DNA from 2 places in the Pseudoduganella sp. GW821-FHT12E03 genome. Region 1 is predicted to be linked to the other one. Evidence: predicted binding sites of a transcription regulator. Region 1 holds the regulator's gene; the other holds the start of a gene.

Region 1 (6,029 bases):
TGGCGCCAGGGTCTGGAACAGCTGGAAGATCCGTTCAAAGTGGCGCGCTTCGATGCCGGGGCCATTGTCAGTCACGCTGAAGCGCCATTCCCCGTCCAGTTCGGCCCAGCCCACCGTGATCCGGCCGGCCGGCTTGTCCATGTACTTGATCGCATTCGAGATCAGGTTATGGAACACTTGCTGCAGCCGCGTCGGCTCCATCACCAGGACCGGCATGTCCGGCTGCACCGTGACCGTGATGTGCGGCGGCGGCGCCAGCAAATCCACCACGTCGGCCAGCATGCGGTTCACCTCCACCGCCACCCGTGCCTCCCTGACGCGGCCAACCCGGGAATACTGCAGGATGCCGTCAATCAGCGCGCCCATGCGGTGCACACGGTTGATCAGCAGGCGCATGTGCTCGCGGCCTTCCTCATTGAAGTGCTGGGCGTAATCGGTGGCCAGCCAGTCGGCCAGCGAGCCGATGCCGCGCAGCGGCGCTTTCAGGTCGTGCGACACGACATAGGCGAAATTCGTCAACTCCTCGTTGGCGCTGGTGAGTTCCTGCAACAGCTGGCGGTTTTCGCGCTCGGCTTCCTTGCGCTGTGAAATATCGCGCACCACGCCGGTGAACATGCGACGCGTGCCGAGCCACATTTCCGTCACAGTCAGTTCGATCGGGAAAATCGCGCCATCCCTGCGCCGCCCTTCCACTTCCCGCCCGATGCCGATGATCTTGCGTTCGCCCGTGGCGCGGTAATGCGCCAGGTAGCCGTCATGGCGGTCCCGGTGCGACGGTGGCATCAGCATCGACACGTTTTGCCCCGCGGCTTCCACTTCCGCATAGCCGAACAAGGCCTGGGCGGCGGGATTGAGGCGCTCCATGACGCCATGCTCATCAATGGTAATGATGGCGTCGGCCACTGAATCGAACACCGCGCGCATGCGCGCTTCGCTTTCCTGCAAGGCGGCTTCGGCCTGTTTGCGGGCCGTGATGTCGTGCACGATGGCCAGCACCAGCGGCGGGTCCGCGCTCAGCGGAGACAGGCTGACCTCGACCGGGAATTCGCGGCCGTCGCGGTGCACGCCGGACAATTCAGCCCCCGCACCCATGGCGCGCGGGCGCGGATGCGCGCTGAACCCGTGGCGCAAGCCGGCGTGCGCCGCGCGCAAGCGGGCCGGCACCAGCGTTTCCACCGGTTGCCCCTGCAATGCCCCGGCTTCATAGCCAAACAGGTTGCACAACGCGGGATTGGCCAGCACGATGTGGCCGCCGTGGTCTGCAATCAGCATGGCATCGCTGGCGGCGGCCAGCAGCCATTCCAGGTTGCGGCCTTCCATCACAAAATTATCCAACCCACTCCCCTTGTCGCCAACCCGGCACGTGACCTTTTCGCGCAGAATAGCACGGGAAGGCACGCCGGGTTAAGTGGCGCTACACCAGTGGTTCCTGGCAAACGCCCTCTGCCAGCGCCGCCAGCCGCGGCCCGTCCACGATGGTCAGGTGGCGGCCCGTCAGCGTGATCCATCCCGCTTTGCGGAAGCGCGCCAGCAAGCGGCACACGCATTCCATCGTCAAGCCCAGGTAGGCTCCGATTTCATCGCGCGACATGCGCAGCTGGATTTGCGTGGACGGCGCGCCGCGCGCCGCATAGCGCGCCCGCAATCCAACCAGGAACAGCGCCAGGCGCTGCTCGGCGCGCGCATTCCCCATCAGGAACAGGGAGGCCTGCTGGCGCTGGATTTCACGGCTCAGCGCACGGTGGAACTGGTCCATCAACGCAGGCACCGCCACCAGCAATTCACGCAACCGGTCAAACGGAATTTCACAGATTTCGCAGGTTTCGAGCGCCACCGCGTCGGTGTCATGACAGCCGTCGGCGATCGCATCGAGCCCCAGCAACTCGCCCTCCATGGGAAAACCCGTGAGCTGGCAATTGCCGTGCGCATGGCGCAGCGTTTTCAGGTGGCCGCTGCGGATGGCGTACAGCTTGACGAAAGCGTCGCCCGCGCGGTGCAGGTATTCGCCCCGCATCAGCGTGCGCCGTCCGCCCACGATGGTTTCCAGTTGCGCCAACTCGCCGGGCCGCAACCCGCCGGCCAGGCACAGGTTGCCCATCGCGCATTGGGAGCAGTCCGCCGGGTCCGGGGGCGCCGGCATGAGGCATTCAACGTGCATGACAACCCTTCAGGCGGCGCACGCCTCGGCGGCAATGGTGCTGTCCGCGCCGGGTTCCCGTCCGGTCGACAGGGCTTCCAGGCTGTCGCGGTCATGGAGCCGGATATCGCGGTTGTCGAGCTTGATCCAGCCCTGCTTGCGGAAACGGGCCAGCAGGCGGCTGACGCTTTCGATCGTCAGCCCCAGGTAGCCGCCGATATCTTCGCGCGACATGCGCAACTGGTAGCTGGCGGAGGAATAGCCGCGCGCCGCGTAACGCGCGCCCATGTTCAGCAGGAACAGCGCCATGCGCTGGTCGGCGCGCATACTGCCGCGGAATAGCATGATCGCCTGTTCGCGCTGGATTTCACGGCCCAGCACGCGGTGGAATTGCTGCATCAGCGACGGCGTCTGCATCGCCAGTTCCTGCAAGCGGTTAAACGGGATTTCGCAGACCTCACTGTCTTCCAGCGCGGTGGCGCTGCAGTTGTGCAAGCCCGAACCGATCGCATCCATCCCCAGCAAGTCGCCCGCCATGTGGAAGCCCGTCACCTGCTGCTCACCGTGGATATTGACTTGCGCCGTCTTGAAGTGGCCCAGGCGCACCGCAAACAGGCTGCCGAACGAGGCCCCCATGCTGAACAATTGCTCGTCGCGCGCCAGACGGCGGCGGCGGGCGATAATCTGGTCCAGGCGCGCCACGTCGCTGTCGGCCAGGCCTTGCGGCAGGCAAAAGCGGTTAAAGCTGCACAGCGTGCAATTGACCTTGCCCGATTTGGCGGCTGGCGCCACCGTGCTGGCGTTGGCGGCGGCGATGGGAATCACGGTATTCATGGGCTGCTCCTGTTCGGTGTGCGTTGCACGTCCTCGATGAACACCAGTATCGCGCTCCCGGCGCTGTCACGGTATCGGGCATTGCCATGAGTTAATGTAGGGGATCCGTGACAAGGCCTTGCCGCCTTGGCATGGCGCTGGCTTAACCCAGCGCCAGTTTCACGCCCAGTCCCGCCACCGCGCAGGCCGCAATCACGTGGATCACATTGCGCTTGTAGCGCAGCAGCGCCACCGCGGCCCCGGCGGCAATCACGGCCGACCACGGGTCGAAGCGCCCATGGAACCCCTCCGGCCACAACACGTGGTAGCCGAAAAACAGCGCCAGGTTCAGGATCACCCCGACCACGGCGGCGGTAATGGCGGTCAGCGGCGCCGTGAACTTAATGTCGCCATGGGTCGACTCCACCAGCGGGCCGCCGGCCAGGATGAACAGGAACGAGGGCAGGAAGGTGAACCACGTGACGAGCGCGGCGGCCGTTGCCCCCGCCAGGAATTGCGCGTCCGGCCCGAACACGGCCTTGACATAGCCGCCGACAAACCCGACGAACGCCACCACCATGATCAGCGGCCCCGGCGTGGTTTCACCCAGCGCCAGCCCGTCGATCATCTGGCGCGGCGTCAGCCAGCCATAGTGTTCGACCGCGCCCTGGTAGACATACGGCAGCACCGCATAAGCGCCGCCAAAGGTCAGCAGGGCCGCCTTGGTGAAAAACCAGCTCATTTGCGTCAGCGTGTGGTGCCAGCCAAAGAGCGCGGTCAGCGCGCCCATCGGCAAGGTCCACAGCGCCGCGCCGGCCACAACGATGAGCGCCAGCTTGCGCCAGCGGAAGCGCGCATGGGCCGGCGGCGGCGTGGTGTCGTCGATCAGCGCCGCGCCATACGACGCCTCGGCGCCGCCATGGCCGCCGCCGCCGCCAATGGCAAACGTGGCGGGCGCCATGCGGCCGCCGATGTATCCCGTCAGCGCGGCCGCCAGGACAATCAGCGGGAATGGCACATCGAAGGCGAAAATCGCAATGAACGAGGCGGCGGCAATCGCCCATAACGCATTGTTTTTCAGCGCGCGCGACCCGATGCGGTGCGCCGCCTGCACCACGATGGCGGTGACGGCGGGCTTGATGCCATAAAACAGCCCCGCCACCACGGACACGTCGCCAAACGCGATATAAATCCACGACAACACGATCAGGATCAGCAGCGATGGCAGGACGAACAGCCCGCCCGCCACGACGCCGCCCCAGGTGCGGTGCATCAGCCAGCCGATGTAGGTGGCCAGCTGCTGCGCTTCCGGTCCCGGTAGCACCATGCAGTAATTGAGCGCATGCAGGAAACGCCGTTCGGAAATCCAGCGGCGGTTTTCCACCAGTTCCTGGTGCATGATGGCGATTTGCCCGGCCGGGCCGCCGAAACTGATCAAACCCAGCTTCAGCCAAAAGGCGAACGCTTGCCAGAAACCGACCGGCGCTGGTTTGACGTGGGAAGGGTGCATCGGATCCATACAGTGATTTGAATTGGAGCAATCTTCGCATTGTACGAAGCGGACCGTATGCCCCATAGAATTATTTCAAATATGCTAATTCCCACGGCAAATAGTCAATGGCATAACCTTTCCGAAACCACATTATTAATGGCCTTGAATCTATTCACCCGAGTAACGTACATCAATTTCCACAAAATACTGAAAAACCGCACTATTCTGCAAAAAAGACCGGCGCACGATTGAATCGGGCCTTTTCGCCGCGTCCAAGAACGCTTAGGATGGAGGACTGCCCTCCTTAAAACTGGTGAATAGCTATGCAGCAACAAGAACATTTTCATATCTATGTCCGCACCATGACCGGCGAACGCCTGGCGTGGACGGAAACCACGACGTCGGATCTGGCAATGGCAGACGAAGCGTATTTGAACCTGATGACGCAACCTGATTTCGAAGGCAGTGATTTTGTCCTGGTGGCCGCGTTCGATGAACGCGTGTTTTGCGTCTATGACTTTTCTGGCGAGCAAACCCAGACCGGCTGGAGCACGGACTGGCTGCGCAACCGCCCGCTCCACTAACAACAAAGGCCGGCATATGCCGGCCTTGTTATTTCACGCTACCTCACCCCCATGGCTGGAATTCCACGCCATTGCTCATGACCCCGACCAGGTTCGCATAGTTTTCCTTGCTCTCGCTGAAATTGGCCAGCACATTGGCAAGTGAATCGCGGTGGCCGTTGAGCACATCGACCCAGTAGTCAAAGCCGGCCTGTTCGGGTGCACGGTGCAGCACATTCCAGTACAGGTTGCTGACGATGCTGGCATTGGTCGCGTTCGCGCCATAGCGCCCGGTGAACTCGGCCGAGTTCACGAAGGCTTGCGACACGTCGGTCAGGCTGGCGCCACGGTCCAGCTGGGCAATCCAGTACCCCAGCCCGGACTTGTCCGGGGTGCGGTTAAAGGCGGCCTGGTACAGCCGGTATGCCTGGCCGCCGGCGCCATCGATATCGAGCGCCAGATCGACGTCGCCGAAATCGAGCCGTTCCACGTTGACCAGCAAATCACTGCCCTCCGCGCCGGCTTTATCGGTCACGCGGAAGCCGCCGCCATCCTTGGCCACCGTGTAGTCGTTGCGGTTGCCCAGGTAATACGAGGAATCCGTGCCCCAGCCGCCATCCAGGAAATCATTGCCCTTGCCGCCATACAGCGAATCATCGCCGCTCATGCCATACATGTCGTCATCGCCCACGGTGCCGTCGAGCTGTTCACTACGCGGCGTGCCGCCGGTCACCGCGACCTTGCTGCTGCCAAGGTCTTCCAGGATGCCCAGCGTGACTTTCTGCTCGCCGCCACGGCTCCCCTGCACCCACGACGCGTCGACGTAATACGTGCCGGTATAGGGCGCGACAAAGCTGACATGGTCGCTGCCAAAGACGCCGCCGCCGTCATCCTCGGCAATCGCCTTGCCCATGTCATCAAATACCAGCAACAGTTTCGGATCGAGATAGCTGCCGGCCGTGATGGAATACACGGCGCCGGCCTGGCCCTGCCAGCTGAACACGGCATGGCTGGCCGCGCCCGC
Region 2 (6,029 bases), on a different contig from region 1:
CGTAATCCTTGGTGGCTTTGTCCAGTTCGGCCTGGTACTGGCCGCTGGACTGCCAGCCCAGTTTGCCCGCATAGGTGCCCAGGCCCGGATACAGGAACAGGTAAGCCAGGCCGAACACGATGGTGATGTAGAACAGCCACATCCACCAGCGCGGCATCGGCGTGTTCAATTCCATCAAGTCTTCGTCCCACACGTGGCCCGTGGTCCCGACCGGGTTGTCCTTGCCGGCCTTGATCTTGTGCACCGACTGCGAATACAGCAGCACGGCGCAGCCGATCACGCCCAGCATGGTGAGGACGACGATGTACAGGTTCCAGAATTCGCTGGTGAAGTCGGACATGATCAATCCTCCCCGTCAGCGAATGGCAGTTGCGCGGCTTCCGCGAAGCGGGGCTGGTTGTTGCGCGCCCAGGCCCACAGCACGATGCCCATGAAAGTGATGAAAGAAACGACCGTCATCACGCTGGCGGCGCGGTCGAACAATAAATTCAGGTCCATGTCAGTTCCTTGTTCAGTTGCGTGTCTTGATGGCGGTGCCCAGGCCCTGCAGGTACGCGATCAGCGCATCTTCTTCGGTCTTGCCTTCCAGCTCTTTCGGTGCGGCGGCAATCTCGGCGTCGGTATACGGATCGCCCAGGCGCTGCAGCGCACGCAGGCGCGGCACGATCTCGGTGGGTTTCAGCGCGGTCGCCGACAGCCATGGATAGCCGGGCATGTTCGATTCCGGCACCACGTCGCGCGGATTGACCAGGTGGGTGCGGTGCCATTCATCGCTGTAACGGCCGCCCACGCGGGCCAGGTCCGGGCCGGTGCGTTTCGAGCCCCACTGGAACGGGCGGTCATACACGAATTCACCGGCCACCGAATAATGGCCATAACGCTCGGTCTCGGCGCGGAACGGGCGGATCATTTGCGAGTGGCAGCCGTAGCAGCCTTCGCGCACATACACGTCGCGCCCGGCCAGGCGCAGCGGGCTGTATGGCTTGATGCCCGCCACCGGTTCCGTGGTGGATTTCTGGAAGAACAACGGGATGATTTCCACCGCCCCGCCCACCGATACCACCAGCACCACCAGCACGATCAGCAGCCAGGGATTTTTCTCGATCCATTCATGGGAAAATTTCATTTGGCTCTCCTCAGGCAGCTTTTAATTCGGGAATGCGAGCTTCCGGCGTCTTCTGGCCGCGCAGTGTCATCCACGTGTTGTAGGCCATTACGCACATGCCGCTCAGGTACAGCACACCACCCAGGACACGCACCACGTAGTACGGATAGGTTGCCTTCACGCTTTCCACGAAGGTGTAGGTCAGGGTGCCGTCCGGGTTCACCGCGCGCCACATCAGACCTTGCATCACGCCGGCAATCCACATCGCGGCGATGTACAGCACGATGCCGATGGTGGCGACCCAGAAGTGCAGGTCCACCAGTTGCGTACTCCACATTTCCTTGCGGCCCGCCAGGCGCGGCAACAGGTAGTAGATCGACCCCATGGTGATGAAACCGACCCAGCCCAGCGCGCCGCCGTGGACGTGGGCGATGCCCCAGTCGGTGTAGTGCGACAGCGCATTGACGGTCTTGATCGACATCATCGGGCCCTCGAACGTGGCCATGCCGTAGAACGACAGCGAGACGATCATGAATTTCAGGATCGGGTCGGTGCGCAGCTTGTGCCAGGCGCCCGACAGGGTCATCATGCCGTTGATCATGCCGCCCCACGATGGCGCCAGCAGGATCAGGGAAAACACCATGCCCAGCGACTGGGTCCAGTCCGGCAGCGCGGTGTAATGCAGGTGGTGCGGACCGGCCCACATATAGGTGAAAATCAGCGCCCAGAAGTGCACGATCGACAGGCGGTACGAATACACCGGGCGGTTGGCCTGCTTCGGAATGAAGTAGTACACCATGCCCAGGTAGCCGGCGGTCAGGATGAAGCCCACCGCATTGTGGCCATACCACCACTGGATCATCGCGTCCTGCACGCCGGTGTAGAACGAATACGATTTCCACAGGGTGGCCGGCATGCTCATGCCGTTCACCACGTGCAGCAGGGTCACCGCCAGGATAAAGCCGCCGAAGAACCAGTTGGCGACATAGATGTGCTTGACCTTGCGCTTGATGAGCGTACCGAAGAACACGATGGTGTAGGCGACCCACACCACGGCGATCAGCAGGGTGACCGGCCATTCCAGTTCCGCGTATTCCTTGCCGCGCGTGAGACCGGCCGGCAGGGTGATGGCGGCGGCCACGATGACCGCTTGCCAGCCCCAGAACGTGAAGGCGGCCAGCTTGTCCGAGAACAGCCGGACCTGGCACGTGCGCTGCACCACGTAATACGATGTGGCAAACAGGCCGGAGACGCCGAATGCGAAGATGACGGCATTGGTATGCAAAGGCCGCAGGCGACCGTAGGTCAGCCAGGGAATGTCAAAATTCAGCGCGGGCCATGCCAGCTGGGCGGCAATGATGACGCCGACCAGCATGCCGACCACGCCCCACAAGACAGTCGCGACGGCGAACTGCTTGACGACCCGGTAATTATAGTTTTCCACTTTGGTGTTCTCCCGTAGAACGCTTTGATGATGTAGGTCAAAGGTTACGGGGAGGGGCGGTAAAAAACTTTGATGTGGATCAAAATTGCCCGAATGGATTTCGTTTAGCGCGGCGGCGTTACGTCCGCCCGATCGTCATCCTGCAAGACGCGCAAACCCGGTCCCACCAGGTCGTCGAACTGCCCGCCGTCGGACGCTTTGAAGAATAGCCAGATCGCGCCAAACACCAGCGCGACGCTCAACGGCACCAGCAAATACAAAGCTTCCATGATTATGCCTTTCGCAACCGCATGGCATTGATGACCACCACGGCGGAACTGAGCGCCATGCCGACGCCGGACAGCCAGGGATTGAGGAGACCAAAGGCGGCGGCCGGTATCGCGGTGGCGTTGTACAGCATGGCCCAGGCCAGGTTTTGCCGGATCACGCCCATAGCGCGCCGGGCGCTGTGCGCGCTGTCCGCCACCGCATGCAACTGGCCGTTCAACAACACCGCGTCGGCATGGGCCTGCGCCAGCGCCGCGCCGCTGCCCATGGCAAAGGACACGTCGGCGCTGCCCAGCACGGCCGCATCGTTGATGCCGTCGCCCACCATGGCAACCACCGCGCCGTCCTGCTGCAAGCGCTGCACAACCTCGACTTTTTGATGCGGCAGGCAATCGCCCTGCACCATCGCAATGCCCAGTTGCCGCGCCACTTGCCGCGCCAGGGCATCGCGGTCGCCGCTCAGCAGCACCACCTGCTTGCCGTGCGCGCGGAAATAATCGACCGTCTGTCTGGCATCGGCGCGCAGCGCGTCGCTGATGTAAAAACAGGCCAGCCAAGCGTTGTCGGCGCCGAGGTAGACAGCGCCCATGCTGTCGCCGGACCATGCCGGGCCGCTCCCCTGCTCCGCGTCTTGCTTTGCTCCCGACTGCGCGCCCTTCTCCGGTCCGGCAATCGCCGCCACGAAGGCGGCATTGCCCAGGCGGTAACGCTGGCCGCAAATCGATCCTTCCAGGCCCTGGCCCGCGGTTTCCCGCACGTCCATCGCCGTCCATCGCGCGGCAATGCCGCCTTCCGCCGCAGCGGCCAGGATGGCGCGGGCGATCGGGTGCGCGCTGTGCGTTTCCAGCGCGGCGGCGATCTGCAGCGCGGCGCGGCAGTCGGGGCCTGCGCCCGGACCCAGCCGCGCCACGTGGCGCACGGCGGGTTTGCCTTCGGTCAGCGTGCCGGTCTTGTCAAACACGATATGGGTGGCGCGGTGCAGGGTTTCAAGCACGTGTGGCTGCACCACCAGGATGCCTTGCGCCAGCAGGCGGTCGGTGGCGGCCGCCAGCGCCGATGGCGTGGCCAGCGACAGCGCGCACGGGCACGACACCACCAGCACGGCAATCGCGACCGGCCAGGCGCGGGCCGGGTCCATCCAGTGCCACCACAGCCATGCCGCCGTGGCCAGCAACAACAGCGCCGCCACGAACCACGATGCGGTGCGGTCGGCCCACAGGGCGATGGCAGGCTTGGCGCTGCCGGCTTTTTCCACCAGCTTCAGCAAGCCTGCCAGGGTGCTGTCGCCGGCCGCCCGCGTCACGCGCAACAGCACGGCGTGGCCGGCATTGATGGCGCCACCCGGAACACTGGCGCCGGCGGCAACGGTTTGCGGCGCGCTCTCGCCCGTCAGCAGCGACAGATCAACCGAGGTGGTTCCTTCGACAAGATCGCCATCGGCGGCAAAGGTTTCGCCGGGTCTCACGGCAATGATGTCACCCGCCTTCAGCACCGCCGCATCGACCACGGTGGCGCCGCGCGCGGCAGGCCAGCCGGCCAGCAGCGATGCCGACGCGGGCAAGCCATGCTGCAGGCGTTCCAGCGCGGAAGCGGCCTTGCGCCGCGCCGCCAGTTCCAGCCAGCGGCTGCACAGCAGCAGGAAAATAAACATCGTGACCGAGTCGTAATACACGTCGCCGTGGCCGCGCCAGGTGGCGGTCACGCTGGCGCCAAAGGCGGCGGCGATTCCCAGCGCCACCGGCACATCCATCCCCAGGGCGCGGGCGCGCAGGCTGGTCCAGGCGCCACGGAAGAAAGGCGTGGCGGAATAGCAGACCGCGGGCAAGGTCAACAGCAGGCTGGCCCATTGCATCAAGGCCGCCATGCCCGCATCGAGCGTCCCTTGGTTGACCGCGTCATCGGCCAGGTAAGCCGGCGCCACATACATCATGACCTGCATCATCGACAGGCAGGCCACGAACAGGCGGCGGCCCAGCGCGCGGCCCGATTGCTGCAACTGGTGGCTGTGGCGGGCCGCGTCATACGGCCATGCCGGATAACCGATCGCATGCAGTGCGCGCAGCACGTCCGCCGCTTCGCATCCATCCTTGCGCCAGCGCACGCACAGGCGGCCCGTCGCCACATTCATCTCCGCACCGGCCACGCCCGGCAAGCGCAGTAAACTGCGCTCGATCAGCCACACGCACGCGGCGCAGCGGATGCCTTCGACCAGCAGCACGGCCTGGCAATCGGTGGCATCGAACGCAAAACGGGGATCGTCGTTGCGGTACAGCGCCAATTCTGGTGGCAGCGCATCGGCGCCCGCCGCCGTGGCGGCATAGCCGTCGCGCGTGGCATACCACGACGATTGGCCGGCATCGACGATGGCTTGCGCCACGGCGGCGCAACCGGGGCAACACATGGTGCGCTCCGCGCCATCGATGGCAACTTGCCATTGGGAAGGCATTGCCGCCGGCAACCCGCAATGGAAACAGCTGGCGCCCTGGCGCCGGGCCGCATCCGGGACAGCCGCGCCGCCTTCCCGCGCGCGCGCAATGCGCCGTGCCGCGCCCCTGCCAAAAGCCGTTTCGAATGCGGCGTCCATCACACACCTCCGATACACAACACATCCGCCCACCCGTGCAGCGCCGGCATGCCGGGAATGAGCACGCCCGCCAGCCGCAGCAGGCCCAGCACGCCAAACATCATCACCAGCACGCCGCAAGCGATGCGCACCGCGCGCCGCTGCAGGAAGCGGCGCAGCGCCAGGCCCGCCAGGCCCGCCGCAAACAGCAGCGGCATCGTACCCAGGCCGAAGGCCAGCATGATGGCCGCGCCCTTGAAGCCATCGCCACTGAGCATGGCGGTCGCCAGCATGCTGTACACCAGCCCGCACGGCAGCCAGCCCCACAGCGCGCCCGCCGCCAGCGCCTTGGCCGGCGTATCCATTGGCAGCAGGGGACGCAGCAGCGGCTGCACGCGGCGCCAGACATGCTGGCCAAGCCGCTCGACATGGGCCAGTCCCTGCCACGCATTCATCAGATATAACCCCGCCGCGACCAGCATCAGGTTGGCCAGCGCCAGCGCGGCGCTTTGCAGCGGCGCGGCCGCCGCCAGTCCCAACACGCCTTCCGTGAGGCCGCCCGCCACGGCGCCCGCCATCATGTAGCTGGCGATCCGGCCCGCGTTGAAGCTGGCGATGCGCAGCAGGCGGGCCAGCATGGCATATGCCGC

What was found. The regulator FNR, encoded in region 1, switches genes on or off when oxygen is low (the NO sensors DNR and NnrR bind a similar motif). The targets are predictions, from matches to a motif close to TTGATNNNNATCAA.
Region 2: the regulator FNR is predicted to act here: its motif matches at 2,619-2,632, upstream of ccoN (cytochrome-c oxidase, cbb3-type subunit I).

The regions. Positions count from the first base shown of each region.
Region 1 is NZ_JBXAQJ010000002.1:826,730-832,758, reverse strand. Features, by position in the region: gene AC1RRC_RS07335 (sensor histidine kinase) at 1-1,335, opposite strand, end outside; gene AC1RRC_RS07330 (helix-turn-helix domain-containing protein) at 1,415-2,140, opposite strand; gene fnr (fumarate/nitrate reduction transcriptional regulator Fnr) at 2,168-2,971, opposite strand; gene chrA (chromate efflux transporter) at 3,114-4,460, opposite strand; gene AC1RRC_RS07315 (hypothetical protein) at 4,766-5,026, shown strand; gene AC1RRC_RS07310 (DUF4214 domain-containing protein) at 5,070-6,029, opposite strand, start outside.
Region 2 is NZ_JBXAQJ010000004.1:556,187-562,215, reverse strand. Features, by position in the region: gene ccoP (cytochrome-c oxidase, cbb3-type subunit III) at 1-340, opposite strand, end outside; gene AC1RRC_RS13390 (cbb3-type cytochrome oxidase subunit 3) at 343-498, opposite strand; gene ccoO (cytochrome-c oxidase, cbb3-type subunit II) at 512-1,126, opposite strand; gene ccoN (cytochrome-c oxidase, cbb3-type subunit I) at 1,137-2,549, opposite strand; gene ccoS (cbb3-type cytochrome oxidase assembly protein CcoS) at 2,654-2,818, opposite strand; gene AC1RRC_RS13370 (heavy metal translocating P-type ATPase) at 2,821-5,400, opposite strand; gene AC1RRC_RS13365 (sulfite exporter TauE/SafE family protein) at 5,400-6,029, opposite strand, start outside.